2 regions of the Paenibacillus algicola genome follow, and region 2 is predicted to be linked to the other one. Evidence: riboswitches for the same ligand, from Rfam matches in the RefSeq annotation. Region 2 holds a riboswitch; the other holds the start of a gene.
What was found. A riboswitch is a leader RNA that binds a small molecule or an ion and turns the genes downstream of it on or off. The one in region 2 is predicted to bind ZMP and ZTP.
Positions count from the first base shown of each region.

Region 1: linked by a shared signal. The riboswitch ahead of purT (formate-dependent phosphoribosylglycinamide formyltransferase) and the one ahead of rpiB (ribose 5-phosphate isomerase B) in region 2 are both predicted to bind ZMP and ZTP.

Region 1 is NZ_CP040396.1:2,398,717-2,414,298, reverse strand. It holds gene E6C60_RS11150 (ABC-2 transporter permease) at 1-916, opposite strand, end outside; gene E6C60_RS11145 (CYTH domain-containing protein) at 1,558-2,067, shown strand; gene pcp (pyroglutamyl-peptidase I) at 2,161-2,832, shown strand; gene E6C60_RS11135 (dihydrolipoyl dehydrogenase family protein) at 3,169-4,599, shown strand; gene E6C60_RS11130 (FAD-dependent oxidoreductase) at 4,587-5,711, shown strand; gene E6C60_RS11125 (ABC transporter substrate-binding protein) at 5,732-7,006, shown strand; gene E6C60_RS11120 (ABC transporter permease) at 6,987-7,871, shown strand; gene E6C60_RS11115 (ABC transporter permease) at 7,843-8,667, shown strand; gene E6C60_RS11110 (ABC transporter ATP-binding protein) at 8,664-9,710, shown strand; gene E6C60_RS11105 (CDP-alcohol phosphatidyltransferase family protein) at 9,726-10,319, shown strand; gene E6C60_RS11100 (SDR family NAD(P)-dependent oxidoreductase) at 10,368-11,132, shown strand; gene E6C60_RS11095 (YojF family protein) at 11,240-11,584, shown strand; gene bshB2 (bacillithiol biosynthesis deacetylase BshB2) at 11,607-12,266, shown strand; gene E6C60_RS11085 (YebC/PmpR family DNA-binding transcriptional regulator) at 12,305-13,027, shown strand; ZMP/ZTP riboswitch at 13,133-13,213, shown strand; gene purT (formate-dependent phosphoribosylglycinamide formyltransferase) at 13,290-14,456, shown strand; gene E6C60_RS11075 (hypothetical protein) at 14,649-15,077, shown strand; gene E6C60_RS11070 (stalk domain-containing protein) at 15,186-15,582, shown strand, end outside.
Region 2 is NZ_CP040396.1:4,143,046-4,158,627, reverse strand. It holds gene E6C60_RS19420 (MerR family transcriptional regulator) at 1-10, shown strand, start outside; gene fni (type 2 isopentenyl-diphosphate Delta-isomerase) at 36-1,151, shown strand; gene ychF (redox-regulated ATPase YchF) at 1,396-2,496, shown strand; gene prfA (peptide chain release factor 1) at 2,904-3,971, shown strand; gene prmC (peptide chain release factor N(5)-glutamine methyltransferase) at 3,997-4,866, shown strand; gene E6C60_RS19395 (FtsW/RodA/SpoVE family cell cycle protein) at 5,007-6,209, shown strand; gene spoIIR (stage II sporulation protein R) at 6,451-7,140, shown strand; gene E6C60_RS19385 (L-threonylcarbamoyladenylate synthase) at 7,280-8,524, shown strand; gene E6C60_RS19380 (manganese efflux pump MntP) at 8,682-9,242, shown strand; gene E6C60_RS19375 (low molecular weight protein arginine phosphatase) at 9,287-9,871, shown strand; ZMP/ZTP riboswitch at 10,015-10,097, shown strand; gene rpiB (ribose 5-phosphate isomerase B) at 10,215-10,670, shown strand; gene E6C60_RS19365 (TIGR01440 family protein) at 10,792-11,385, shown strand; gene glyA (serine hydroxymethyltransferase) at 11,444-12,694, shown strand; gene upp (uracil phosphoribosyltransferase) at 12,930-13,559, shown strand; gene wecB (non-hydrolyzing UDP-N-acetylglucosamine 2-epimerase) at 13,657-14,814, shown strand; gene E6C60_RS19345 (AtpZ/AtpI family protein) at 14,990-15,223, shown strand; gene E6C60_RS19340 (ATP synthase subunit I) at 15,216-15,582, shown strand, end outside.

The DNA.
Region 1 (15,582 bases), 1.7 Mb from region 2:
TCAATTCATGGTTGCTCTGTCCATGGTTTAAATGAAATATATACTTGGTTATCCTATATCCAGATTGACTCTGCCCTTTATTTTCTGGAAAAGTTACGGATGAAGGGCTTAAGCTGTTTCCTCCAGTAATATAAGGGACGTAAGGTGAGAATAAAGGCAGCAAAACAGAAATAACTAGTAACAACGCAGCTGTTATTCTTATTTTGGTCTGAATTTTATATTTCGCTAATAGATAGCCAGAGAACAAAATAAGAAACATAAATATTCTCTGAATGAAATATCCTCGGTTGATCTCTAAACTTTCTAGCGGATTTGTAGAGAAAATTTGAATGATATTTGGGTCCCCATTGATGATCCACCCAGACCAGTTGCGTGGAATAAGGCCAATCATAGAATTGTAAGGCATAGTTAAAAACCAAATGACGACGATGAATAGATAACTGTAGAAGCTGGGGAGCCAGCTATACATGATATATCCAATCAAAATCGAGAAGAAGAACGGTATAAACCATACTAAGAGGGTATATACCAATGAACGATAGACATCTTCAGAGGTGATGTTGCTGTGAATGAGACCAATATAACTTAAAACCGCTGCATAAAATAAAACGTAAATAAAAGCAGATAGCATTAGCCAGTAAATAAGCTTCGCCATAAAATACTTCCGATATAAAGGTGTCACGGATAGAGCTTCATCAACCTGCTGAGTTTTGTCTGCACGGGCTGATTCCGCCCCATAAATAGACAATAACAGGGACATAATCATGATAAAGTAAACCATACCTGGAATAACCGTCAAATGGGTGATACTAGATCTTGGTAAAAAAATAGAGACGACAATTGTCACAGCAAAAATAAAAAGCCATATTGGCTTTCTAGTTAGCTGCTTAAATTCAGAAATAATGAGTCTAAACATAGCTGACGCTTCACCTACTTCAACAATAATTTTTTTAAGTGCTTAGTCATAGTTTTTACATCCCACTTTGTATGTATCTTATAATAAAACCATTAATTACCTCTCTAGTATATCAATATTTAAATATTAAGTCAGTAATTTCGTAATTTAGGAGAGAATACATTTGTCTCATAGCCCAGATTAAAATGCAGCCTCAATGTTTCGTTCTCTGCCGATGTGGTATATATAAAACAAGCGGGAAACGGTTGAAGATATTGCCCGAGACGGAAGTACACTGAACTGAATGAGACTTGATTGATATGATCGAAAGGATCTGATTCCAATGGAGCAGCTTTGGCTTGGACGAAGATGAAACCGAAAGGATCTGATTCCGATGCAGCATCAGGTGTGTTAACTGACAGTTTCTTTTGAATTCCGAAAGGATTTGATTCCGATGGACCATCTTCAACGGGAGTAAGCATGTACTCCCTGGATGCACAAAGGTAAGAATCTGGAGCAATGAACCATTGCCTGGTGAGACTATAACCGTTTCCCGCTTAAGGATCCCCTGCTTGCACATCAGGCAGGGGGTTCTTTTTTGTGCAGATGGATTTATAATGACAGGATAAAGATTACTATAGAACGTATAGGGGGACTTAAATATGCACATGGAAATTGAAAAAAAATTTTTGCTTGATCAAGACCCGGAGGAGCTCATCCGAGATGGAAGCTTACAGCCGCGGCGAAAGCAGTGCATAGAACAAACCTATCTGGCTCTAGATGGAGATCAGGAGCTGCGTGTAAGAAAGCTTGAGGACCTGCAGACCGGTTTGCTGGAATACACACATACGTTTAAAAGAGGATGGGGCATTGCCCGTGAAGAGGTAGAGATTGCAATATCTGAAGGGCTCTATGAACAGGTTATTGAAGCTCACCAGGCAATCCCGTTAATAAAAACACGACTTACGGCGGTATGGAATGGGCAAGTGGTGGAAATTGACGAATACACTCAGCTTCAGCTCCGCGTGATTGAGGTGGAGTTCTCTTCTTTGGAAGAGGCTGAGCGCTTTGAGCCTCCGGTCTGGTTTGGCCCAGACATCAGCCAGGACAAGCAGTATAGTAATAAAAAGGTGTGGCGTGAGCTTCAAAACAAGAAGTCTCCGACGGAATGACAACAACAGCCTGGATTCCCTTTATATCACGAGGTCAGGTTGGTGTTCCCTTTACGGTTTCTGATATGATAGGACGAGAAGGAGAGAGAGTCTATGAAAATACTAGTTTCCGGATTTGAACCGTTCGGCGGCAGCCGGGTTAACCCGACAGAGCAGCTGATTTTTGATCTGCAGTCATTGTCTTTTTCAGGGGTAGAAATTCGTACTGTATTGCTCCCCGTCGTATTCGATGAATGTGCCAGACTCCTGATCGAGGAAATCCGGTCCTTTCAGCCTGACGCAGTCCTCGCCTGCGGTGTAGCCGGGGGACGTGCTGACATAACACCAGAGCGGATCGCCATTAATATGAAGCACATCGCGGAGGATGCACCGTATCCTGATAACGCAGGTGTGAGACCCCATGAGCAGCCCATTGAGGAAGACGGCCAGGATGGCTTGTTCACCACGCTGCCCGTTTCCCGGATGGTGAAGACCATGAGAGAAGCTGGAATACCCGCATCGATTTCTTATTCTGCCGGAACCTATATTTGTAATAATACGATGTATGTGCTGTTGAATGAAATCAAGAAGACAGCGAATGCTATGCTTGGCGGCTTTATTCATTTTCCGGCGTCACCGGAGATGGCTGCAGCCAAGCCTGGCATGCCTTCTATGAGTCAGGAAAGCATGCTGAGAGGGCTTAAGGTTATGATTGAGGTCACGATTGAGGAGCTTCGAGCATTGGAACATCATCCCAAGCGTCAGGTTGGATCTTGCTCCATGTGAAGAAGCTCTAACCCACAGCCGCAAGATCATGTCAATACGTGCAGGATGGCAGATCATAATAAACACCCAGGGATCAGGTGATAAGCCTTCACTTGGTCTCTTTGATGTTGGCTGAAAGGTGATCCGAATGATCTATAACCTTCGTAACATGCTTGAAGTCTTTATATGGCTGCTGCAGAAGCGGGATCGTTTGTTTGGGTTAACAGGATTGAGGTTAATCAAGTTAGTAGGCATTTTGTTTAAATACATCGAAATTTCACATATAGCACTGTACGCTGCGGGAGCTCGCTGCTTCGGATGTACATGCTTAGCGCATCGAGAGGAGGAAGGGGCCAGATGAAAAAATATGATCTGATCGTGATCGGTGCCGGCTCCGGCGGATTGACCGCTGCCGTTGGCGCGATCCGGTTCGGAATTAAGGTTGCATTGATTGATAAGGACGCCCAGCCCGGTGGAGACTGCCTGCATACGGGCTGTGTTCCATCCAAGGCACTCATTGCGGCGGCCAATGACTTACATGACGCGCGCAAGACTGCGGAGGGATATGGGCTCAGTCTTACCGGCGAAGCCGATTATCTGGAAGCCTACCGTCGAGTTCAGGCGGCAAAGGCGGTCATTGCGCATCATGATGCGGCAGAGCATTTTGAAAGTATGGGAATTGATGTGTACCAGGGACATGCCAAGTTTCTAGATAATCATGCTATTCAAATCGATGGTCAGGAGACGCTGCAGGGCAAAAGAATCATCATTGCTGCCGGCTCCAGAGCCAAAGTGCCTGATATCGAGGGGCTCAAGGATATTGATTACCTGACGAACGAAAGTGTGTTTGACATGATGTCGCTTCCGAAGAGATTGGTGGTCATCGGCGCCGGACCGGTGGGACTGGAGCTGTCTCAGGCGTTGGCTCGCCTGGGCTCTCAGGTTACGCTGCTGGTCAAGGGAGATTCTTTGTTCCCGAAAGAAGACCATGATATTGCGGCCCGGGCCCAGTCACTAATGGAACAGGAGATGAGCATCGTCTACCATACTGAGGTGCAGAAGGTAGCGGCAGACGAAGCCGGTGTCAAAACCATTTACGGCCGCATAAACGGACATGAGCATACCTGGCAGGCAGAAGGGCTGTTGATTGCCACCGGGCGGATGCCGAATACAGACCAGCTGGATCTGCACCGAACCTCGGTGGAGGTGGACGGAGATCATATCGCTGTGCAAAAAAATCTACGAACGACGGCGCGCTCTATCTTCGCGATTGGTGATGTCATTAAGCCGTTTCCGTTTACCCATGCCGCTGGCATGGAGGGCAAGGTTGCCGTGTCTAACGCGGTATTCGGTTTAAGACGCAAGGTGAGCTATGATGCGGTGCCTTGGGTGACGTATACGGATCCGGAAATTTTTCATCTGGGCATGACGGAGAAGGAGGCCCGGGAACAGGCGGGAGATGATATACAGATATACATCACAGACCTCAAGGAGGTAGACCGTTTCATTACCGACCGCAGCACGGAAGGACTCGTCAAAATCATTGCAGATCAAAAGGGAAAAATTATGGGAGCACATGCTGTTGGCAAAGGGGCTGGTAACTGGATGCAGGAGGCGGTGTTTGCGAAGCAGCATGGCTGTAAAGTGAGCCATATTGCCGAAACGATTCATCCTTACCCGACCCATGGCGAGGCTCTGAAAAAGGCTTCAGGGCAGTATTGGGAAAAGAAGCTGTTTGACGGTCCGGTCTACAAGCTGCTGAAGGCTTACGTTAAATGGTTCCGATGATTGCTGCAGGAGACCAGCGTCGTCTGATCCTGGCGGGTGGGGGACATGCACATCTTCATGTTTTGAAGGAGCTCAGCCGACAGCCGATTCCACATGTAGAGGTTGTCCTGATTTCGCCATCGCCATTTCAATACTATTCCGGACTGATCTCTGGATATATCGAAGGCACCAATATCCTGGACGAAATTCGAGTGGACCTAAGAAGGCTGGCTGAAACGGCCGGCGTGCGCCTGGTGCAGGACCGTGTCATTTCCGTAGATGCCAAGTCCAGAGTAATCCACCTGGCGTCGCAGGAGTCGCTTTCATATGATGCTCTCTCCTTTGATATCGGTTCGCAGAGTGCCGGCACAGATACGTCAGGCGTCCTGTCATACGGGCTTCCCGTCAAGCCTTTGGAGCCGTTTATGAAATGGGCGGTCCAGGAGCATGGGGATGAAGCCGCGGTCGTGGTCGGAGGAGGTGCTGCTGGACTGGAACTCAGCCTGGCGCTGCAGGCTCGTAACCGGACAAAAGGCGGCTCTGTTTCGTTAATCAGTGCAGGCTCTTTACTTGGGATGAAGACAGGCTCACGCATGCACCGTCGTCTTACACAGATTGTTGCCAAACAAAATGTACGGCTGTATGAAAACGATGCGGCGCTCAAGGTGGATCAAGGCATCGTGACATTAACATCCGGCCGCAAGGTTCCATTTCAACATCTGATTTGGGCAGCAGGTCCCAAAGCACCGGACGTGTTTATGTCTTCAGGGCTGCAGGTCCGCGACGGCGGCTATCTGCTGGTGACGCCAAAGCTGCAGTCCGTGGATTACCCGGAGATTTTTGCTGCGGGTGATTGTGCCGCCTTGGACGGACATCGCCCTCTCCCCAAAGCCGGGGTGTATGCCGTCAGGGAGGCTCCGTATTTGTGGAGCAATCTACGCGCATTTTTCAGCGGCACGGAGCTTCAGGCATATTCACCGCAGCGTGACTATCTGTCGCTGATGTCGACGGGGAACCGCAAGGCGATTTTGCTATATAAGAAGGTGTTGCTCTACGGGCGATGGTGCTGGAAGCTAAAACGCTGGATTGACGAACGCTTTGTACGGCAGTATCAGCGGCTATATAAGAGATAGATAGAAAGGGGTGGCTGCATATGAAAAAGCCTATGGCTGCACTAATTCTATGGCTGTCAGCGGCGATGGTCCTATCCTCCTGCAGCTCCGGCAGTCTGGAAGTCGTGAGGAGTGCGGAGGATGCAAGCCTTCTTAGTGGCTCCAGCTGGGAACAGGTGGTTGATGAGGCTAAAGGTCAGCAGGTCAACTGGTATTTATGGGGCGGCAGTGATGTGATCAATTCGTATGTTGATCAGACGGTTGGCCGCGTGCTGAAGGACGAATACGGAGTTACGCTGAAGCGGATTCCGGTCAATGATACGGCTGAAGCTGTTAATAAGGTTCTGAATGAGAAGCAGGCAGGAAGGCATGAGGAAGGCAGCGTCGATTTAATCTGGATTAACGGAGAAAATTTCAATACCCTGAAGCAGGCAGAAGCGCTGTTCGGTCCTTTTGCTGAGATTCTTCCTAACGCACAATACGTCGATTACAGTAATCCTGCCATTCAAAAGGATTTTGGAAACGATACAGAGGGCATGGAATCGGTATGGGGAAGCGCCCAGTTTCAGTTCGTGTATAACGCAAGCACCGTAGATCCGGATGAACTGCCGCGAAGCTATGAAGAGCTGAAGGTGTGGATTCAGAATAATCCGGGTCGGTTTACATACAATGCTCCCCCTGATTTTATCGGTACACGATTTGTGAAGCAGCTGTTCTATGAGCTAAGCGGAGGCTATGAGCAGTGGGAAAAGCCGCTGGACCAAGCAGAATTCAAAAAAGCGGTTGAGCCGGTCTGGAGCTACTTGAATGAGATCAAGCCGCATTTATGGCGGGGTGGTGAAACATATCCGAAGTCCATCGCGGAGCTGCAGACGCTGTTTAACAACAATGAGGTCGATTTTACGTTTGTGCAGGATCTAGGAGGCATTCAGGCCGAGATTAACAAAGGCAGAATGCCGGAGACGGCAAGGCCTTATGTATTCCGCACCGGGACGATTGGAGATTATCATTATGTTGCCATTCCTTATAACGCCAAGCATAAAGCAGCGGCGATGGTGACGGCCAATCTGCTGCTGGAGCCGGAAATGCAGTTTAAGAAGATGGGGACGCAGGAGGGCTGGGGAGACGGTCTGGGAATCCATCCTGCCAAGCTGGAAGGGGAGGCTGCAAGCCAGTACAAGCAGATTCAAAGCGACGCCGGTGAAACCGCGGTGCCGGCAGAGGTTCTGCTGAAGCATAAGCTGCCGGATCTGTCGCCGGCGTACAATCAGGCGTTGGAGGAAGGCTGGAGGAAGCATGTTTTATTCCAAAAGTAAAAAAGCTCGCCTCTGGCTCCTCGCGGGGATGCTCCTGCCCTCCGTATTGGTCATTCTGGTGCCTGTTGGTGCAGGACTGTGGATTACGGGCGAACAGAGCCTGGGATATGTTCCGCTGATCGGCCAAACGGAGCTGTCTCTGGATGTATACCGGGAGCTGTTCGTGTCGCGAATCTTCTATAGCTCTCTCAGCTTCTCGCTCATGGTATCTCTGTTCTCTACGCTCATCTCCGCCGTCCTGGCGGTACTTCTGGCACTTTGGCTGAGAAGATATGTGAACAAGAGCAAGTGGCTGCAATTCTTGATTCAGTTTAATCTGCCGCTGCCTCATGTGGTGGGAGCGATGGCGATCTGGATGCTGTTAGGTCAGAGCGGGTATTTGTCGAGACTGGCATATTGGGCAGGCATAATTCAAGAGCCGGCTGCATTTCCGGTGCTGGTACAGGATCAAGTGGGCGCCGGCATTATACTGGAGTACATATGGAAGGAAGTTCCTTTCATTGCGGTATCCATTATCAGTATATTAAAAGCCTGGGTATTGCCGTACGAGCGTCAGCTGCGGCTTCTTGGCGCATCCTCCTGGCAGCGCTTCAGGCTGGTGACATTTCCGTTCATGCTGCCGCCGTTATTGTCTTCATCAATCATTGTATTTGCTTATACCTTTGGTTCCTTTGAGGTGCCGTACATATTAGGGTCGGTCAGTCAGCCGGCTCTGCCGATTCTTGCCTATGAGGCCTATACCAATCCGGATTTGACCTATCGCCCGGAAGCGATGGCGATCAACATGGTCATTACGTTGATTAGTGTGGTGTTAGTGTTCTTATACTTGAAATGGGGTGAACATCATACGGTACAGCAGTCTTAAGCAAAGGAGCGGGTATGCCGGGGTCTTTCTCCTGCTGCTGGCCGTGTTTATTCTTCCGTTCGTGCCGCTGCTGATCTGGTCCTTCTCGCTGCAATGGCGGTTTCCGGAGCTGCTGCCAGTCTTTAGTCTCCGTGCATGGTCCTATGTGTTCTCGTCTCATTCCCAGGTATGGACCTCCATTTTGAACAGTTTGGGGCTTGCAGCAGCGACAAGTGTGATCTCGCAGCTGGTTGCGTATCCGGCAGCAAGAGCTCTCGGCTTGTATATTCAACGGGGGAATCGCTGGATTCGCCTCGCACTGATTGCCCCCATTCTGATTCCCGGCATTGCCATTGCGGTCGGAGTACATGTGTTTTTTCTTCAGATCGGGCTGTCTGACAGCTGGCTGGGTGTGCTGCTTGCTCATCTTATTCCGGCAGCGCCATACTCGATCTATTTGCTATATGGCTTCTACGCCGGCTATGATTCCGGATATGAGAAGCAGCTGCGCCTGCTGGGTGCCACGCGCTGGCAGTCGTTTGTTCAGGCTGAGCTGCCCCTGTTGAAGCCGGTGCTCACGCTGAGTATTCTGTTCAGCTTTCTGAACTCCTGGAGTCAGTATTTATTTACGCTGTTCATCGGCGGGGGAAGCTTGATTACACTGCCGATGCTGCTCTTCAGCACACTTTCTAGCGGAGATTACAGTCTGATGGGAGCTTTAAGCATGGTATTTGTTATTCCTGCGTTGTTGGTTGTGATCTACAGTGCAAGAGAAACACAGGTGGATCAATTTGCTGAAAAGGGGGAAGCGGCATGACCGCCATTACAAAAGAGCCGTTCCTGCAGGTGTCCGGTATCGGCTGCAGCTACAGCTCATCGTTTACTCTGGCCGAACAATCCTTTACGCTGGAGAAAGGACAGCTGCTCGTGATCCTGGGACCTTCGGGAAGCGGAAAATCAACGCTGCTGCAGCTGCTGGCCGGTCTTCTTCATCCAGAGCGGGGCAGCATCATCATGGGCGGCCGTCGTATTCATCAGCTTCCACCGGAGAAGCGGGGATTGTCCATGATCTTTCAGAAGCCTTATCTGCTGCCGTTCTTAAGCGTCGGACATAATGTTGAAATCGGATTAAAGCTGAAGGGCGTAAAGCCGAAGGAAAGAAAAGCCAAAGCGGAGCAGCTCTTGGCGGAGGTGGGACTTGCGGGCTTTTACTCGCGGTCCTTGTCCTCATTATCCGGTGGCCAAGAGCAGCGCGCAGCGCTGGCCCGGTCATTGATCATTGAGCCGGAGCTGCTGCTGCTCGATGAGCCATTCAGCCAGCTGGACCCGCTGCTTCGCAGGCAGATGGGCAGCTGGCTTGCAGATCTCAAGCGTACGCGCGAGGTTCCAATGATCATGGTGACGCATGACCGGGAAGAGGCCATGACGCTGGGCGACCGGTTTCTCCTGGTGAATCAGGGGAAGCGAGAGCAGTACGGGACCTTGGAGGATCTGTACTATCGTCCGGCAAGCCCGTGGGCAGCGGCATTTATGGGGATGGACAACAGGCTGAGAGGGATCAAGCTGGGGAGCCGGGTGCGTACCCTGTTTGGAGAGCTGCCGCTTCATCCCTCACTGGCTTCATTACGTGATGGACCGGTTCAGGCTGCATTAAGATCCGAATGGCTGATTCTGGATTCTTCATCTCCGGTGCAGGGAGAGGTGCGGCGTGTTTCTTTTCGGGGAGATCATACGCTGCTGGAGCTGGAGGCTCAAGACGAGCACCTGGTGATGAAGCTGCCCGGACTGGTGCAGCATGTTCCCGGTCAGCGATTAGGCATTCAATACAATCGGGATGAGCTGTGGTGCTTTCCCATGTAAGAAGGAGGGGAGAAAATGCTGGACTCTTATGCTAGAAATACCGTTCAGCCGATCATCCATCGGGGCGCCATCGTCCTTCACAAAGCCGGCCTGTCGGCGAATGCGGTCAGCTGGATCGCAATGACGCTCGGAGTCGGCAGTGCCGCGGTGTTCCTGGCTGGCTATCCGGCTGCCGCTGTTGTGATGTTATGGCTTTCCGGCTATCTGGATGCTGTGGATGGAACCATTGCACGCATGACCAAGCCCTCCAAATGGGGCAATGTGCTGGATATTGTGTTTGATCGTATCGTTGAAGGGGCTATGATGTCCGCCCTGGTTCTAGCGTATTCCGGTGCAAATGCACCGTTAATTTTGAGCCTGGCTGGAATTCTGGTCGTGGTGACAACCTTTTTGGTGACAGGAAATGTGATTGAGAATTCAGGCATAAAAGGGTTTCATTATAACCCCGGGATCTTGGAGCGGACGGAATCCTTTGCTTTTTTTACCGTGATGATGCTGTTTTCTTCGGTGGCGTTTGCCGCGGCCTGGATCTTTTTCAGCCTGTTAGTTCTTACTGCGATCAAGCATCTGTGGGATGTGTACACCTGGTTGAAGCGCCATGGGGCTTAAAAAGCTAGCACGGCGGCATTCTATTTCACATGTAAGGGAGAGGGAAATATGCGTATTGATTTGACAGGGAAAATGGCTCTGGTCACTGGGGGTACGGGCCAGCTCGGTCGGGTAATGATTTCTACACTCGCGGAGTGCGGAGCTGATATCGTCATTCATTACCGGAGTAATGCGGAGAAAGCGAATCAGCTGCTTCAGGAGGTTCTGCAGACCGGAAGAAAAGCAATGATCGTTCAAGGAGATATCACGAGCCAGGAATCCGTGATGCAGATGAAGGAGCAGATTCAAGCCAGTCTGGGCAGGCTTCCAGATATTACGGTTGCCAATGCTGTCGAGCAGTACGCCTGGACCTCGGTTCTAGAGCAGGATCCCCGTGATTATCAGAGTCAGTTCGACAGCTGTGTGATGCAGAGCGTTTATCTTGCCAAAGCCTTCATTCCTTCCATGGCCGAGAGAGGTTACGGAAGGTTTATCGGGATCAATACGGAATGCTCCATGCAGAATTTCCCGAACCAATCAGCGTACACCGCTGGAAAAAGAGGGATGGACGGCGTCTATCGCGTACTGGCGAAGGAGGTAGGGGAGCAGGGGATTACGGTCAATCAGGTCGCCCCGGGATGGACGGTCAGTGACCGGGATCGGGATCAAGGCACAGAGCATAACGCCTCTTATGAGCAGCAGGTTCCCCTGCGGCGCCGGGGTACGGATCAGGAAATTGCCAATATGGTGGCTTTTCTTGCATCAGATCTGGCTTCTTTTACGACAGGCGCGTACATTCCTGTCTGCGGCGGTAACGTCATGCCGGCCATTTAGTCATTCCAAGGAGGCGTCCTGAACCTTTTTTCATCTCGGCTTAAATGTGATAGAATAGTCATATTCGCACTTGAACATGAACTAACTTACTTGAGCCGGAGGGTACCATGGAGCTTATTAATTTATCAGAAGTACAGCAGATGCTGAACAAGCTGCAGGATCAGGAGCTTTACGTCCATCTGGAGCTGACTACAGGTGCATATGCTGCGCATGTGGACAGCTCCCGACATCCTGCGGCTAATTTTATAACCAATGCCAAGGTGTGCTATTCCAGTGGAAAAATTTCTGGAGCAGGACCCTACCGGGTTGGCTTGAAGACCGAAGAGGGCTGGGTTTACGCGGAAGGACTCACGCACTTTGAGGAGAGCGATACAGAACGCCTGATTTTGGCAGGCCATGATAGTCAGGGCAAACTGGTCGTTGCATTGCAGCTCAGCCAGGAGCCTTTTTAAGGAACAGGAGATGAACGACATGATGACAAAAAGGGTCCTGGTTGTATTTCCGCACCCAGACGATGAAGCCTTCGGCACTTCCGGGACATTGGCGAAGCTAATTCACGAGGGCTGGCAGGTCACCTATGCCTGTCTTACGCTTGGCGAAATGGGCCGGAACATGGGGGTGCCTCCCTTTGCCAATCGGATTACGCTTCCGGCCATTCGTAAGCTGGAGCTGGAGGAATCCTGCAAGGCGATCGGAATACAGGATGTAAGAATGCTGGGCTTCCATGACAAGATGGTGGAATTTGAAGAGCCGGAAGTGATCGACGGTGAAATGAAGAAGCTTCTGGATGAGGTAAAGCCATCGCTGGTGATTACCTTCTATCCCGGATACAGCGTTCATCCGGATCATGATGCTACAGGGGCTTCTGTGATCCGGACGATTCAGAGACTGCCGAAGGATGAGCGCCCCGAGGTGCATTGCCTTGCATTTTCCAACGGCTGTCGGGATTACATTGGAGAGCCTGATGTATATCAGGATGTTGAGGAATATATAGATCAGAAGATCCAATCGATTACAGCACATCGTTCGCAGTTTCAAGCCCCGGAGCTCGTGGGCGACAAGAAGCTGTCCCGAGAAGATATGGTTCTGCGATTTGGTGTGGAAAGCTTTTGGACCTACCCTTTTGAAGGGTAATCTAACAGATTTAAATTCATAGAGAAAGCGGGAGCGGTATGGGTCGCAAATGGAATAATATTAAGGAAAAGAAAGCCTCCAAGGATGCAAATACGAGCCGGATTTATGCGAAATTCGGCGTAGAAATTTATGTGGCTGCAAAGAAGGGTGAGCCGGACCCGGAGTCGAACCGAGCGCTGAAGGTCGTTCTGGAGCGGGCCAAAACCTATAACGTGCCTAAAGCCATTATTGATCGGGCATTGGATAAAGCAAAGGGCAGCGGCGAAGAAACGTACACAGAGCTTCGTTATGAGGGCTTCGGTCCCAACGGCGCTATGGTCATTGTCGATACGCTGACGAATAACGTGAACCGGACGGCATCAGATGTCCGCTCTGCATTTAACAAGAATGGCGGCAATATGGGCGTCAGCGGATCGGTAGCTTATATGTTCGACTCCACGGCCGTGTTTGGTATGACCGGTAAATCGCTGGACGAGGTGTTCGAGCTTATGATGGAGGCCGACATCGAAGTGCGTGACATCGTGGAAGAGGATGATGTCGTCATTATTTACGCAGAGCCGGATCAGTATCACGAGGTCCAGGAGGCGCTGAAGCAAGCCGGCGTTACTGAATTCACGGTTGCTGAATTGAGCATGCTGCCTCAAACCTATGTCAGCCTGCCCGAGGATTCCATTCCACAATTCGAGAAGCTGATCGATGCGCTTGAGGATCTGGAGGATGTGCAGCAGGTATACCACAACGTGGAGTATGACGAGGAGTAAGCATGAACTCACTTTTTGTGTAGAACAATTATACAAAGAATAGGAGTCAGTTGCCTTAATAGTTGCGGGATGACTCTAAAATACGTATGATAGAACTATAATTCAGCACGGAGATGTAACTGGCGTAGCATGGGAAACCATGGGGGAGCATCATCGTGGATATCGCCGTACGCCTGGGCAGAGGTAAGGAGTGTCTTTCTCCTTGCCTCTTTTTTGTAATTTCGGTTCTGCCGGATCATTTCGACAAAGCGAGGAGATTACCATGTTAAAGACCCGCAAAATGATGCTGCTTGGCTCTGGGGAGCTGGGCAAAGAGGTTATTCTGGAGGCACAGCGTTTAGGTATTGAGACGGTGGCGGTAGACCGGTATGGCCATGCACCTGCCATGCAGGTGGCTCATCGGCACTATGTGATTGATATGATGGATGCATCCCGGCTGCGTCAGATCATTGAGGAAGAGAAGCCGGATTTGATCGTTCCGGAGATTGAGGCCCTGGCCACCCACGAGCTGGAAAAGCTGGAGGCGGAAGGACACCGCGTGATTCCGACGGCGCGTGCAGCAAGGCTGACCATGGACCGTGAAGGCATTCGGCGTCTGGCTGCCGAGAAGCTGGGTCTGCCTACGGCAGGGTATCAGTTTGCCGACACATACGAAGAATTCGATGCTGCGGTCAAGTCAACCGGCTATCCTTGCGTGATCAAGCCGCTCATGAGCTCTTCAGGTAAAGGACAAAGTGTATGCCGCCGTGAAGAAGACATTCAGTCCTGCTGGAATATGGCGATGGAAGGCGGCCGTGTGCAGAACGGAAGAGTCATTATTGAGGAATTTATTCCGTTTGAATCTGAGATTACACTGTTAACCGTTCGCTCGGTCAGTGGAACCGTCTTCTGTCCACCAATCGGACATATTCAGGAAAGCGGCGATTATATTGAATCCTGGCAGCCTCATGCCATGAGTGAAGACCAGCTTGCCGAGGCCAAAAGAATTGCTCAGGCTATCACTGATGAGCTTGGCGGTTACGGCTTATTTGGGGTCGAGCTGTTTCTAGCCAAGGACCGGGTTTACTTCAGTGAAGTTTCCCCAAGGCCTCATGATACTGGACTTGTGACCCTGGTTACCCAGAATCTATCGGAGTTTGCACTTCATGTCCGGGCGATTCTGGGCTACCCGATCCCTGAGATTGAGCTGATTACGCCTGGCGCCAGTCGGCCGCTGAAGGCTGCGGCCGAGCTGGAGCACTATGAAGTGACTGGCGTCGAGAAGGCCCTTGCTGTCCCTCGTACACAGGTTCGGATCTTCGGTAAGCCGGTGACCAAGATCGGTCGCCGGATGGCGGTCGCATTGTCTGCGGCGGACAGTGTAGAGCAGGCCAGAACTCACGCCAAGCAAGCCTTGGATGCTATGCAAATTGTACCTTCTGAATCATAAAGCCAAACAAGCGTGCGATCTCATCATGAGGCAGCACGCTTGTTTTGTTGATAAACCCCTTCAGGTATTTCATACCTTCATCAAGTGATTTAATTCACAATACTGAGAATCTATGGTATATTGTTTCCATTCCTACAAATTGCGGCTTGCACAATGATCAGGGACAAAAGGAGTGGGGTTATGAGGTACACATTGAATGCTTTTGGTAAAGTGCTTGCGGCTTTTTTGACACCGGCCATGGTCTCGTTCTTCTTTACGCTTCAAAGATCCTTTGAGATCCAGCCAAGTCATGAGGTCAGCTCATCCACCAGTTATATATTTGCAGCCGGTTACGTCTTCTTTCTTCCGTTCACTCTATTATTCCTCCTGCCATTATCGCTTCTAGCAGATATGACCATTGCGAGAATTCTTCATACCTTACGTCAAAAACAAAGGCATTTCATCACAATTATTGTATCCCTATTCGTGTACGGCGCGTTAGGTATGCTTGGTGGATGGTTGGGAGGATTAATGATTCAGCATTGGTTCCAAATGTCGATGACGATCCTGCTCGCGATTCTTTTCTGGGTGCTTCAGACTGTCATAAGTATGGCTCTAATCTTCATTGTTCGCAGAAAATAAAGATCCATGGCGAGGTTTTAACCATTTAGACAAGAACTTTTTACCAAAGTGTGCGTTTAATACTAGGGAGCTGGAAAAATAAAACGAGAAACTCAAGGGAGCACAGGTATGAATTTGAAAAAGTTAACGATATTCGCTTTGCTGGTTGTCGTACAGGCTGCTGCAGTTCTTCCTGCAGGAGCTGAGTCTGTAAGTACGGGACCCGTACCCGGCACAGTGACCGGCGAAGTCTATGAAGCACCGCAAAGTGATAAGAACGGACAGCTAGAAGTTATTCAAGGAGAAGTGGAAAAAGTAGAAGCGGACAAGGACGTTGTACCAGGGCAAGGTACAGAAGATGCAGAAGAAGCAGAAGAAGGGGCTGGAAACAGTCTGGAATCGGAGCCAGCGCCAACGCCGGTGTCCATGAACGAACTCATTTTTTATTATAATAGTACAAAGCTTGAGCTAGGCGGACAGGTGTATCAAGCGCCGCAGCCATTGCTGGTCAATAAAGGGATTTCTT
Region 2 (15,582 bases):
GAGGCCGTAAAACCTATTGGATGGGGGATCTCATGATGAAGGAGTCAAATAAGGAGCGTGAAGGCTTACCGCAGGAGCACCGTGAGCAGCCGGCAGGGGGAAATCCGGGCATGCTGATTCCGGAGGTGCCTACCGGGGAACGCAAAATCGAGCACGTCCGCCTCTGTCTGGAGGAAGAGGTGGGGGGACGCGGGATTACCACGGGGCTGGAGCGCTACCGCTTTCGCCATCACGCTCTGCCGGAGCTGGACTTTGAGCAGGTGGAGCTCTCGGCCTCCTTCTTGTCCCACCGTATGCGCACACCGCTCCTGATCAGCTCCATGACCGGGGGCAGCCGGGCGACGGGCGAGATTAATCAGCGTCTGGCTGCTGCTGCGCAGCGGCGCGGATGGATGCTTGGCGTCGGCTCAGTCCGTGCAGCGGTGGAGCAGGAGGACCTGGCTGCCACGTTCCGGGTCAGGGAATCGGCGCCTGACATTCCTGTCATTGCGAATCTGGGTGCTGTGCAGCTGAACTATGGCTTCGGGGCAGATCAATGCCGCAGAGCCGTGGACATTGCGGGAGCCGACATGCTCGTGCTGCATCTGAACAGCCTGCAGGAAGTGTTTCAGCCGGAAGGCAACCTTTCCTTCAAAGGGCTGCTGAAACAAATTGAGCAGCTGTGCGGGGCGCTGGAGGTGCCTGTCGGCATCAAGGAGGTCGGCTGGGGCATCGACGCGGAAGTCGCCGTACAGCTGGTGGAAGCCGGAGCCTCCTTCATTGATGTTGCCGGCGCAGGCGGCACCTCCTGGAGTCAGGTGGAGAAGTTTCGCAGTCCTGACCCGGTGCGCAAGGCCGCGGCAGAAGCCTTCGCGGATTGGGGCAACTCCACGGCGGATTGCATTGCTGAGGTGCGGGCTGCGCTGCCGCAGACCGAGCTCATCGGCAGCGGCGGTCTTACCAGCGGAGTGGACGCCGCCAAGACCATTGCGCTTGGCGCAGACATTGCCGGCTTCGGCCGGGGTCTGCTGGGCTCGGCGGTGGCCTCGGAGGAGGCGCTGGATGCCCGGCTGGCTCAGGTCGAGCTGGAGCTGAGCATCGCCATGTTCGGCATCGGAGCCGCTACCATTGAAGAGCTGCAGGGTCATAAGCGGCTGATCAGGCTGGGATAGGCCGTAAACGGGATGTGCGGAGCAGCCGGAGCTTGGGAAGAACCGGCAGGGAGCTTGCCGTGCGGCAGCCTTGGCAGTAAAGACCGTGCAAATGGAATGGAACAGGCCGGAACGCCAGGGGCGAGCCGGCCTGTTCTGCTGTGTAAACTTCAGTTTCAACAACCGGGATCATCTGCTATAATTAATAGGATTGTTTAGCGGCAAGATATTTGAGGATGATTATTCATAAGGAGTTGTCATATACATGGCTTTGAAAGCAGGGATTGTAGGTTTGCCGAACGTCGGCAAATCGACGTTGTTTAACGCAATTACGCAGGCAGGTGCGGAATCGGCCAACTATCCGTTTTGTACGATTGATCCGAACGTAGGTATTGTTGAGGTGCCGGATGAGCGCCTGGACAAGCTGACAGAGATGGTGGAGCCGAAGAAGACCGTGCCGACCGCCTTTGAATTTGTGGACATTGCCGGGCTGGTCCGGGGAGCGAGCAAGGGCGAGGGGCTGGGCAACAAGTTCCTGGCACATATCCGTGAAGTGGATGCGATCGTGCATGTCGTCCGCTGCTTCGAGGACGAGAACATTACCCACGTCGACGGCAAGATTGATCCCGTCAGCGACATTCAGACGATCAATCTGGAGCTGATTCTGGCGGATATCGAGAGCGTGGAGAAGAAGATTGAACGCTCCAAGAAGAATATGAAGGGCGGCAACAAGCAGTTTGTTCAAGAGGTTGAGGTGCTGGAGAAGGTCAAGGCGGTGCTCTATGAGGACAAGCCAGCCCGCAGCATGGACCTGACCGAAGACGAGCGCCTGCTGGTCCGCGATCTTCATCTGCTGACACTGAAGCCGGTGCTATATGCGGCGAACGTAGCGGAGCATGAGATTGGCGATGTCGCGAACAATGCCTATGTGCAGAAGGTTCGTGATTTCGCAGCGGCGGAGAATGCCGAGGTCGTGCCCATCAGTGCCAAGGTGGAAGAGGAGATTTGCGAGCTTGAGGGAGAAGACAAGCAGATGTTCCTGGATGAGCTGGGTATTCAGGAGTCCGGCCTGAACCTGCTTATTAAAGCAGCATACAAGCTGCTCGGCTTGTACACTTACTTTACCGCCGGTGTGCAGGAGGTTCGTGCCTGGACGATTCGCAAGGGCACGAAGGCTCCGGGAGCAGCCGGTGTCATTCACAGCGATTTCGAGCGCGGCTTCATTCGGGCCGAGGTCGTGTCCTACGAGGATCTGGTCGCTGCCGGCTCCATGAACGGAGCCAAGGAGCGGGGGCAGCTTCGCCTGGAAGGCAAGGAATATGTCGTGCAGGACGGCGATGTGATGCATTTCCGTTTCAACGTATAGCAGAGAACGGTGCCAGCCCGCCGCGCTTTAGAAGCGCGGCGGGCTGGCTTGTTTGTCTTGGCGGGAATTGCCAGGGGTTATCGTGTTCTCGCGGAGTCAGCGCGATGTCTATCGCTAGGCGTGCTGCACGGTCTTTGCCGTTGTCGTTGTAGCTGTCTTTCCCGAAAAGCTGTTGCTATTCAAAGCCTGTAGAATATGATATAATTAAGAGTCGTATGACTAGTGTTTTGAAACTAATGATGAAATGACGTAAAGCGAGATGTGCAGGGGAGACGGAGCGTTTTTGTACGCTGGCGGCCGAAATTCTGCAGCAGCTGGCGATCTGATAATGAATGAAATAGAAGCATGCTTCCGGACAAAGTGTACCCGGGGCGTGAAGAACATACCATACCATGAGGTGACAAGCCATGTTGGATAAATTACAGGCATTAGCGGATCGTTATGAGAAGCTCAGCGAGCTACTCTGCGATCCGGATGTGGCCAGCGATACGAAGAAGCTGCGGGAATACTCTAAGGAGCAGTCCGATCTCCAGCCGACGTATGAGGCGTACAATGAATACAAGCAGGTCAGCGAAGAGCTGGATGCCGCCAAGGAAATGCAGGGCGAGAAGCTGGATGATGACATGCGCGAAATGGTCAAGATGGAGATCGACGAGCTGTCCGGACGGAAGCAGCAGCTGGAGGAGACCATCCGCGTCCTGCTTCTGCCGAAGGACCCTAATGACGACAAGAACGTCATTGTGGAGATTCGCGGCGCAGCCGGCGGCGATGAGGCCGCGCTGTTCGCCTCCGATTTATACCGGATGTATACCCGCTATGCCGATACTCAGGGCTGGAAGGTCGAAGTGATGGATGTCAATACGAATGATCTCGGCGGTTTTAAAGAGGTTATTTTCCAGATTATCGGCCGGGGAGCATACAGCAAGCTGAAGTTTGAGAGCGGGGCACACCGGGTGCAGCGGATACCGGCTACGGAATCCGGCGGCCGGATTCATACCTCCACTTCAACGGTAGCGGTGCTGCCGGAGGCGGAGGAAGTGGACATCGAGATTCACGACAAAGACATCCGCGTGGATACCTTCTGCTCCAGCGGTGCTGGCGGCCAGTCCGTTAACACGACGAAATCGGCGGTTCGTGTAACCCACGTTCCAACGGGCATTGTGGCAACGTGTCAGGATGGGAAATCCCAGAACTCCAATAAGGAGAAGGCGCTGCAGGTGCTTCGGACCCGGATCTATGACATGATGCGCCAGGAAGAGGAAGCGAAGTATGCCGGTGAGCGGAAGAGCAAGGTCGGCACAGGAGACCGCAGTGAGCGGATCCGGACCTATAACTTCCCGCAAAGCCGTGTCACAGATCACCGGATCGGCTTGACGGTACACAAGCTGGATCAGATCATGAACGGTGAAATTGAGGAAATCGTTTCAGCCCTGACGATTGCAGAGCAGGCAGAAATGATGGATAAAGGAGAATAACGCTTTGGAGCGACAAAGGTTCAGCATGACGCCGGAGCAGACGATACGGGAAGCCTTTGCAGAGGCTTCTTCTTTTTTGAAGGCCCATGAAGTGATGGAGCCGCAGCGCAATGCCCAGCTGCTGCTGGAGCATGTGCTGGGGCTGTCGGGAACGTCTTATTACGTAGCCTTGGGAGATCCTTTTCCTGCCGAGAAGCAGGGAGAGCTAGAGGAAGGGATCACCCGGAAGGCACAGGGAGTTCCGGCTCAGTATATTACAGGGGTACAGGAGTTTTACGGCCGGGAATTTAAGGTGTCGCCCGCCGTGCTGATTCCCCGCCCTGAAACCGAGCTGCTGGTGGAGGCGGTGCTGCAGTATGGACAGAAGCTTGCGGCCGGTCCCGGCGGCGAGCTGAATGTGGTGGATATCGGAACCGGCAGCGGTGCTATAGCCGTAACCCTGGCGCTGGAATCGCCCCGCTGGCGTGTGCTCGCCAGCGATATATCCCCGGCGGCCCTGAACGCTGCCGAAGAGAATGCCCGGAAATGCGGCGCTCGGGTAGATTTCCGCCAAGGGAATCTGCTGGAGCCGTTCAGCGGACTTATGATTCACATTCTCGTCTCCAATCCTCCTTATATCCCGGCGCGGGATATAGAGGAGCTGCAGCCGGAGGTCAGGGACCATGAGCCGCGCACTGCACTGGATGGCGGCCCCGATGGGCTGGACCCATACCGGGCTATGATGGAGCAGCTTCAGCTGCTGCAGGCGCCGCCGCGCCTTATAGCTCTGGAGCTGGGCATGGGCCAGGCGCCGGAGGTGGCGGAGCTGCTGCGCCGTGCCGGGCACTGGCAGGATATTGTGACCGTTAAGGACCTGGCAGGCATTGAGCGCCATGTGCTTGGGGTGGGGCGCTAGCTGCAAGTGTGCAGTCAAGGAGTCCATCATGAGCGCTGGCATTGTACTGCGGGAAGGTTTTCTTTTACAATAGATGGAGGATATGAACTTGAAAATGGAAACACTAAAGAGCTTGCCCGGCTCTTGCATGGAGGGATGACATGCTGAATAAGCTTAAAAAAATCGACTACCTCATCGTCACCGCCCTGGTAGGGATGATGATCGTCAGCATTACGTCTATATACAGCGTTACCAAAGATACAGCGGATATGGATGGAAGCCATCTGACGATGATGGCTTACTATGTCGTCGCGTTTATTGCATTTTTCGGCATGAGCCTGCTGGATTACCGGCTGCTTCACAAATACGCCCTGTATATTTATTTGGGCGGCATCGGCATCCTGGTATTTACGCTATTTTTCGGGAAGACAATTAATGGCGCCCAGGGCTGGCTGGATCTCGGGATTGTGAACCTGCAGCCGGCAGAGATGTTCAAGCTCATTCTTATTATTTTTGTCACTCATGTGCTCATTATGAGAAACAAGCCGGAGCTTTCCTTTATCAAGGATATTATTCCGATCGGCCTGCTGACCTTCATTCCGTTCGCGCTCGTCATGATTCAGAATGACCTGGGGAATGCACTGGCGTATGTGGTCATTCTGCTTGGCCTGCTGTGGATCGGAAACGTCAAGGTGACTCATGCGCTGATCGGTCTGGTGCTGGTGGCAGGGACGGCTTTTGGCGGGATTCAGGCCTACATTCATTATCATGATCAGATTGAGGAGTTCTTGGGCAAGGGCTCCCGTGCGCACTGGATGGACCGGATCGATCCCTGGCTGATGGCCTCCAGTGTGGATACGTCCGGCGCAGGCTGGCATACGTATAATGCCAAGCTGGCTATTGCGAGCGGCGGGATGAACGGGGAAGGCTTTATGCAGGGGACGTCGGTTCAGTCGGGTCGCGTGCCTTATACGTATTCGGATTCGATTTTTGTGCAAATTGCGGAGGAATACGGGTTTGTCGGGTCCTCGGTCGTCCTGCTGCTGTATTTCATTCTCATCCACCGGATGATTCTGATCGCGCTGGAAAGCCGGGAGCGGGCAGGTCCGTTCATGATCGTTGGTATTGTGTCGATGCTGCTCTATCAGATTTTCGAGAACATCGGGATGTTTATCGGGCTGATGCCGCTGACAGGCATTACGCTGCCGTTCATTAGCTACGGCGGAACGTCGCTCGTGATCAGCATGGCTTCGCTGGGCGTGGCCATGAGCGTCAAGCTGCACGGGCAGGACATCGAGGAGGATTTCCCCGAGCCCAAAACCTACCGCACCCAGGCGGCGCGGATTCGTCCGCAGAACCGTTGATGTCAGTCCAGCAGGGCGTGGCGGGGTGCCGCCATGCCTGGTTGGCAGCAGGATGAGTTTGGCGGGGATGCTCAAGATGAGATGAACCATAAAGATCCCAAAGCTGAAGGCCCCCGTGCGGGGCTTTTTTTTGGATGGAGAAGAAGTCTATCAAAAAATCATAGACCGCCACGTTTATCTCTCAAAGCTGCCGGACATACTGGTAGTATCATAGAGTTATCGTAAGAGAGGCGGCTGTCCAATGCAATCATCCCATCCATCCCGTGATCCACTGCGTACTGCAGTCAAGCAAATTGTCGTGCTGTTATCCATCTTGTTTCTGGTTGTCATGTCCTGGGAGGAGCAGCGCATTGATGCTGCTGTCACGGAAGGCGCCATCCCGGAGGAGTCCATTCGGCTCCGCATTCTTGCTCATTCCGACGCCCCGGAGGACCAGCTGGTGAAGCAGGACATTCGTGACGCTGTCGTGATGCAGATGAAGAGCTGGGTGGGTGAGCTGGCACCGGAGAGCCTGGAGCAGGCGAAGGCGATGACGAGAAATCACTTGCCGGAGATCGAGGCGCTGGTTGCACAGGAGCTGGATGTACGGGGTATCACGTATGCTTACCAGGTGGAGCTGGGCGAGGTCCCTTTTCCGACCAAAATGTACGGAAGAGTGATTTATCCCGCAGGTGATTACGAGGCGGTTCGCATTACACTGGGATCCGGCAAGGGCAAGAACTGGTGGTGCGTGCTGTTTCCGCCGCTGTGCTTCATCGGGGACAATGGAGATGTGAGTGCGCCAAAGGAGGCTGCAGGAACACGCACGGCTTCTGCCGAGCCCGCTCCGTCTGAGACGGCAGAGGCAGAGGCGAGTGCGCCGGAGGTACGGTTCTTCCTCTTGGACCTGCTGGCGTCGCTGTGGAGCTGGGTTAGCGGACTGTTTAAGTAGGGTGGAATATGATACACTTTCTAGCAAAAGAGTGCTTGTTCTCTTCAGCGCCGCCACGACCGCTTGCCAAGCGGCGGGGAGCGCTCAGGGCTGGAAGCACTTTTTGTGATTGAATTCGAAGAGAAAGCTTGGGATATAGATGAAGCATGAGAAATGGCAAGATGCAGCAAAAGAAAGACAGCCGCTGACAGGCGGCAAGCGTGCAACGAAGCTGTGGATGCTGGGCGGAAGCGCCCTTGATGGGGCTGAGGCTGAAGGGGGCGCTGCGGCTTTGTTCCATGCGGATTCCCGCAGACTGTCAGCTGGGAGCGGGAGAGGGCAGGAGGAGATCCTCGGCATTGCGGATGCACCAGACACTTGTGCGCTGCAGGAAGCAGGAGCCGTTCTGGCGGCAGGCGGAACCGTCGCTTTTCCGACGGAAACGGTGTACGGGCTCGGCGCGGATGCGCGCAGCACGGCTGCGGTGGAGCAGATTTTTGCCGCGAAGGGACGGCCTTCGGACAATCCGCTCATCGTACACATTGCAGATCCGGCACAGCTGCAGGAGCTGGTGACCGGCGTGAATGACACCGAGCGGCGCCTGATGGCGCAGTTCTGGCCCGGTCCGCTGACGCTGGTGCTGCCGGTGAAGCCCGGCGCGGTATCGCCGCGGGTGACGGCCGGACTGGATACGGTCGCCGTGCGGATGCCGGATCATCCGGCGGCGCTGGCGCTGATCCGCGCCTCCGGCTGTCCGCTGGCCGCACCGAGCGCGAACCGCTCGGGCCGTCCCAGCCCGACGCTGGCCGCGCATGTGCTGGAGGACCTGTCCGGGGCCATCGACGGTGTGCTCGACGGCGGACCGGCAGGCGTCGGCGTCGAATCGACAGTCGTGCAGGCCGCCCCGGACGGCGCCGTTACGGTGCTTCGCCCCGGCGGCATCACCGAGGAGCAGCTTGCCGGCATTGCGGCAAGCGTGCGGCGCGACCCGGCGCTGGCGCACGCCGGGGGCACAGACAGCCCGGCGCCGCGCTCGCCGGGCATGAAGTACACGCACTATGCGCCTCAGGGCGCGCTGTGCGTGGTCACCGGGCGGACAGCAGCTGCCGTGTCCGCCCGCATCCAGGCCGAGCTGGACGCGGCCCGCACGCGCGGGGAGAAGACCGGTGTGCTGTCGTTCGACGAGCACATCGGCTTCTACCGCGCGGACGTTGCCGTCTCGCTCGGCAGCTTGGCCGCGCCAGAGGAAGCGGCACGGCGGCTGTACGCCGGCCTGCGGCAATTCGATGAGGCCGGCGCGGCCTTCCTCCTGGCGGAAACCTGCCCGGAGGAAGGCCTCGGTGCCGCAGTGATGAACCGGCTCCTGAAGGCGGCGGGGCATCACATCATAGATGCCGACGCCTAATCAGCGGGACGCGCTGCCCCGCCCCTAGCCTCCCGCGCCCGCGATGCTCAACGCGCCCATAGCGCCCGCTCCGGCCCTGGCCTCCCGCGCCCGCGCGGAATGATTTCCTCCTTGTCCGCATATGGTGTACAAGACCATAGGACTTGGAGGAAAGCGCATGCTGGAGACATCTGTCCAGACCGGGCAGCTGGCCGCGATCTTGATGATGGCCGTGGCCCTGGGGCTGGATGCTTTTTCGCTGGGCATCGGAGTCGGCATGAAGGGGGTACGCCTTCGGCATGTTCTGGGCATCGGGCTCATGACGGCGCTGTTTCATATGCTGATGCCTCTGCTGGGGCTCATCTTCGGCCGATATGTCGGCGCTCTGCTGGGCGAGATTACGGGGATTGCAGCGGGAGGGCTGCTCGTGCTGCTGGGCGGACATATGATCTGGAACTCCTTTCAACAGGGGGAATCCCGTCCCGTGAACCATACGACCCTGCTGGGGATGCTTCTATTTTCCTTGAGCGTCAGCATCGACTCCTTCTCGGTCGGAGTCTCCCTGGGGATGTTCAACAGCCACGCGGCATTGATCGTCAATGCCTTCGGTATTGTCGGCGGGCTGATGTCCATCTGCGGCCTGCTGCTGGGACGGAAGGCGGCAAGCCGTCTGGGGGAATACGGCGAGCTGGCAGGGGGCGCGATTTTGCTTCTGTTTGGCTTGATGTTTATCTTTTGATACAATAACCGCAGATCTTTACAGGCGACAGGAGGCGAGAAGCCGTGACTAATATTTTGTTTCTGTGCACAGGCAATACGTGCCGCAGCCCCATGGCAGAAGGCATGCTGCGCAAGCTGGCGGCCGGAAGGTCCATGAAGCTTGAGGTACGCTCTGCCGGGGTAGCTGCCGTGGAGGGCATGCCGATTTCGCGTCACGCCCAGGCGGTGCTGCGGGATCAGAGCATTGAGGGGGAATTCACCTCGAAGCCGCTCAGCCGGGAGCTGGTAGCATGGGCAGATTTGATTCTGACACTGACTCAGTCCCACAAGCAGTTCGCGATTTCCCGGTTTCCGGAGGCAGCAGACAAGGTGCACACGCTGAAGGAATTTGCCGGAGCGGATGAGCAGGTCATGCAGGATCTGCAGGAGCTGGACCGGCTCTATGTATCGGCAGAGCTGACCCGTTCGCTCGGGGGTGCCCAGTCCAGCCAGGAGCGGGAGCGCTTGATCGAGCTGCGCCAGCGGATTCCGAGCTTTGATATCTCGGATCCTTATGGCGGCTCGCTGGAGGACTATGAGGCGACGGCGGCCGAGATCCGGACCGCGCTGTTCCGCCTGCTGGACAAGCTGGAGGGAGAAGCGCGCTGAGGCTGGCTTTAGAGAGCCGGTTTTTTGCAGTCTTTCATCCTGCTGTTTATGAGAATGAGGGACGGCTGCACATCGACGTAAATGGTCCAAATGTCTCCCTTGCTTTTGGGGATGTTTTGATTTAAGATGAAGTGGAAAAAGTGAGATTCCGATGTAACTGGCGACGAAGTGGAGTAAACCACGATGGAGCATCGGAGACATACGGCCGGTCGCCTGGGCAAAGAGCATTTGTGCACGTTATGCGTGTGCAGACTGCTCTTTTTTCGTCTTTTGGCCAGACCATGGGTTATACTATAACTAGTATTTGAACCAGAGGATGAAATCACGAGGAGGTTTTTCAATCATGAGAATCGCATTGGGCACGGATCACGCCGGTATACGCTTGAAGGAAGAGATGATCAAGGTCATTCAGGAGCTGGGGCATGAGGTCGAGGATTTAAGCTGCGGCTGTGAGACGTCTGTGGATTATCCGGATTATGCTCTGCCCGTCTGCGAGCGGGTCATCGCCGGTGAAGCTGACCGGGGCATTCTGATTTGCGGAACGGGGATCGGCATGAGCATTGCAGCGAACAAGGTGCCGGGCATCCGCTGCGCGTTGACCCATGATGTATTCTCCGCCAAAGCGACGCGGGAGCATAACGACAGCAATGTGCTGGCACTGGGCGAGCGTGTCGTGGGGCCGGGGCTGGCTGCGGAGATCGTAACGGCCTGGCTGACTACGGAATTCAGCCAAGGTGAGCGCCACATCGGGCGTGTAAGCAAGATTAAGGCCATCGAGGATCGGTATCTGAAAGCCTAAACCCTGGAGCCTGGAGCTTGTTGCTTCGGGGGAAGCCGAGGCTGCGGCCCTTCTAAGGATACGGTTCAACTTGGCATAAGAACACTTCCATACAATATACAGGCGGGAGGCGGTCCACTGGATGGAGCATGGGGCAGAAGTGAGAGACATGAGCTTGAAGGAGCAGACGGTGCAGGTGTTGAGAGAGCTGGCGGAAGCAGCCGGTCTCAGGTCGGGCAAGGTGCTGGTGGTCGGCACAAGCACGAGTGAAGCGGCGGGCCGGCGGATCGGCACAAGCGGCGCCCTGGACATCGCGGAGCAGCTGCTTCAAGGCATTCAAGAGGTGCAGCAGGAGCTGGGCTTTGATACGGTTTATCAGTGCTGCGAGCATCTGAACCGCGCGCTGGTTATGGAGCGGAAGGTGCTGGAGCGGCTGTCCTTGAATGAGGTTGCAGCGATTCCCGTCCCTAAAGCCGGCGGCTCGATGGCCGCGGCCGCTTACCGCAGCTTCCGGCAGCCGTGCCTGGCGGAGCATGTCGCGGCAGATGCGGGGCTCGATATTGGCGAGACGCTGATTGGCATGCATTTGAAGCATGTCGCGGTGCCCTTCCGCCCTTCGCGCCGCAGCATCGGCGAGGCGAGAGTAACCGCGGCATTTACCCGCCCGAAGCTGATCGGCGGCGAACGCGCCGTGTACAGGCTGGAGAACGAGAGCGGAGCCGGTTTTTGTGATTGATGACGTTATTTACCTTACTTTTATATAAATACTATGTAGATTCAGGGAGGAAATAATTATGATGGAACATTTGCGCAAGGCCGACCCGGCTGTACTGGAAGCCATGAATCTGGAGCTTTCCCGCCAGCGCAGCAACATTGAGCTGATTGCATCAGAGAACATTGTCAGCGAGGCTGTTATGGAAGCTATGGGCTCCGTGCTGACGAACAAATACGCGGAAGGCCTGCCGGGCAAGCGCTACTACGGCGGCTGTGAGCGTGTAGATATTGTTGAGGATCTGGCGCGTGACCGTGCGAAGGAGCTGTTCGGAGCAGATCATGCGAATGTACAGCCTCACTCCGGCGCACAAGCGAACATGGCCGTTTACCTGGCTGTGCTGAAGCCTGGAGATACCGTACTGGGTATGAACCTTGCTCATGGCGGACATCTGACGCACGGCAGCCCTGTGAACGCTTCGGGCCTGCTGTACAACTTCGTTGCCTATGGCGTACAGGAAGACAGCTTCCTCATCGACTATGATGAAGTCCGCAAAGCGGCGTTCAAGCACCGCCCTCGCCTGATTGTAGCCGGCGCGAGTGCATACCCGCGGATCATTGATTTCGAAAAAATGGCTTCCATCGCAAACGACGTCGGCGCGCTCTTCATGGTAGACATGGCGCACATCGCCGGCCTTGTTGCAGCCGGTCTGCATCCGAGCCCGGTTCCGCATGCGCATTTTGTAACGACAACTACGCACAAGACACTGCGCGGACCTCGCGGCGGCTTGATTCTGTGCAAGCAGCCATGGGCGACGGCTATTGACAAGGCTGTGTTCCCTGGCTCCCAGGGCGGTCCTTTGATGCACGTCATTGCTTCCAAGGCGGTGGCTTTCGGTGAAGCGCTGCAGCCTTCCTTCAAGGAATACTGCCAGCAGGTGGTGAACAACGCGAAGGTGCTGTGCGAAACGCTGATTGAGGAAGGCCTGAACATTGTATCCGGCGGCACTGACAATCACCTGATGCTGCTCGATACCCGCAATATGGACATCACCGGCAAGGACGCGGAAAAAGTGCTCGACTCCATCGGCATCACGGTGAACAAGAACGCCATTCCGTTTGACCCGACATCTCCGTTTGTTACCAGCGGCATCCGGCTTGGTACGCCGGCAGTCACCTCCCGCGGCATGGACGAAGCTGCAATGAAGACGATCGGCAAGGTCATTGCCATGACACTTCGCCAGCCGAAGGACGAGGAGAATCTGGCGAAGGCCGCCCGTATGGTGGCTGAGCTGACGGACCAATACCCGCTGTATCCTGAAATGAAATACTAATCCTTTATCGACTGCTATTACCAAGGCCCCGTCAGGTATGACGGGGTTTCTTGCATATTCTTTACAGAGCGGGAAACGCCGCTTCTACAGGTGGAAAACATTCATCGGTCTTGCAGGTGTAAAATCACATCCGGGAGTGATATAATAGACAAGATTTATGGAGCCACAATCCTGCTTGCAGCCCATATTGAAGAATATATAAGAACATATACGTAACCAACCGGAGGGACCTGACATGGGAAAATTGGTGATTTGTGATCACCCTTTAATTCAACACAAACTAACTTTTATACGCGATAAGCAGACCAACACGAAGGATTTTCGGGAGCTGGTGGATGAGGTCGCTACCTTGATGGCGTATGAAATTACACGCAATATTTCATTGGAGTCCATTGCTGTAACGACACCGGTGGCGCAGACGGAGGGCAAGGTCATTTCCGGCCGCATGCTGGGGCTCATCCCGATTCTTCGCGCCGGGCTGGGGATGCTGGATGGCGTCGTGAAGCTGCTGCCGGCGGCGAAGGTCGGACATGTCGGCTTGTTCCGGGATCCGGAAACGCTGCAGCCGGTCGAATATTATACCAAGCTGCCAACCGATGTGACCGAGCGCGAGCTGATCGTGATCGATCCCATGCTGGCTACCGGCGGCTCGGCGATTGCGGCCATTGATGTGCTGAAGAAGCGCGGCTGCACACAGATCAAGATGATGAACCTGGTTGCCGCGCCGGAGGGCGTGAAGGCTGTGCATGATGCTCATCCGGATGTCGATATTTATGTAGCGGCGCTGGACGAGGGTCTGGATGATCACGGGTACATTGTGCCTGGCCTTGGCGATGCCGGTGACCGGCTGTACGGCACGAAGTAGCCGCCGCAAGCCGAGATATAAACGCTGTGATGCTTTGATCCATGCTTTCGCATGGAAGGTCTTTGCTGTATAGCGGGAGAAGAGGAGTTAGTCCAACATGTCCAAAATTAAAGTGATGACGATCTTCGGCGTCCGGCCGGAGGCGATCAAAATGGCGCCGCTCATTCTGGAGCTTCAGCGCCATCCCGAGCACATTGAATCTGTGGTCTGCGTGACCGCGCAGCACCGCCAGATGCTTGATCAAGTGCTGGACGTATTCGGCATCGTGCCGGATTATGATCTGAATGTAATGAAGGACCGCCAGACGCTGAATGAAATTACGGTTCGCGTGCTGGAGGGGCTGGAGCCCGTGCTGCGCGAAGCGAAGCCGGACATTGTGCTCGTTCACGGCGACACGCTGACGACCTTCCTCGCCAGCTATGCGGCTTTTCTTCAGAAGATCCAGGTGGGCCATGTTGAAGCCGGTCTTCGAACATGGAACAAGCTTTCTCCGTATCCGGAGGAGATGAACCGCCAGCTGACCGGGGTGCTGGCTGATATTCATTTTGCGCCAACCGATCTGTCTGCGGGCAATTTGAGAAGCGAGAACAAGAATGAAGACTCGATCTATGTGACAGGCAACACCATTACCGATGTGTTCCGTTATACCGTGAAGCCGGATTATACCCACCCGATGCTGGACTGGGCCAAAGGCAAACGGCTGATTCTGATGACCGCCCACCGGCGGGAGTCGCAGGGGGAGCCGCATCGTAATGTGTTCCGCGCTGTGAAGCGGATTGCGGATGAGTTTGAGGACGTTGCGATCGTGTATCCTGTTCATCCCAGCCCTGCGGTGCTGGAGCCGGCTCATGAGATTCTGGGAGGCCATCCCCGCATCCGTCTGATCGATCCGATGGATGTGGTGGACTTCCACAATTTCTACCCGCACACCCACCTGATCCTGACGGATTCCGGCGGACTTCAGGAGGAGGCGCCTTCTTACGGCGTGCCCGTGCTGGTGCTTCGGGATACGACGGAGCGGCCGGAAGGCGTTGAAGCAGGGACGCTGTCGCTCGCCGGAACCCACGAGCAAGAGGTTTATGAGAAGACGCGCAGCCTGCTTACGGATCAGGATCTGTATGAGTCCATGAGCAAAGCCGCGAATCCGTATGGGGATGGACAAGCCTCGGAGCGGATCGTGAATGCGATTTTGCATCATTTTGGCGTGCAGAGCGAGCGTCCGTCGGAGTTTCACAGAATGTTCACAAACCGTTAAAAAAATATAAGCTGCAGTACAGCAGCGCAGTATACAGTTGAACTGTACGGTTGACGCGGCGTTTCGGGATTTTAAATACCCTGAAACGCCCGTTTTATAAGGAAAATCAGTCAAAGTGATTCATTGACAAACTCTTCTGTTATTCAGTAAAATGAGTTGGGATTAGAGAGGTACTATGAAAAATCCGAACAGTCAAGATAACCCTTGGATGATTGCGCTTTATCTCGGCGGATCCGGCGGACTGCTGGCAGCCTACATCGTAATTGGTTTTTTTGCAGGAAGGTGGGTCATGGAATGGATGGACGGGCCTAGGTACTGGCTGGCCATTGGAACCTTGACCGGACTCGCTTTGGGGATTTTGAATATATCTCTTCTCATTAAAAAGTTTCTGGGGGCACAACGTGAATGATCTGACATCCATTGTGGGCGCCGTGACGAGGATTTCCTATCTCATTATGGCAGCGCTGTTTCTGGGATGGGCTGTATATCCGGAATTTCGGCCAGAGTTTGCCGGAGGGATTCTGGGCATGACAGCAGGGCTGTTTAACTTTCGCTTCCTTTCCCTGAAGGTGCGGCAGGTGGCCCAAATGGCGGTCGACAACCATGACAAGCGGCTCAGCTTCGGCTTCATTACCCGCCTGTGCATCGGTGTGCTGATCGCAGCTGTGGCCATCAAGCTGGAGCAGGTATCATTGGGTGCGGCTGTCGCCGGTTTGTTCATCCCCCAGATGTTGACGATTCCTGTCAGCATTGTGTTCAGTTTGAGAA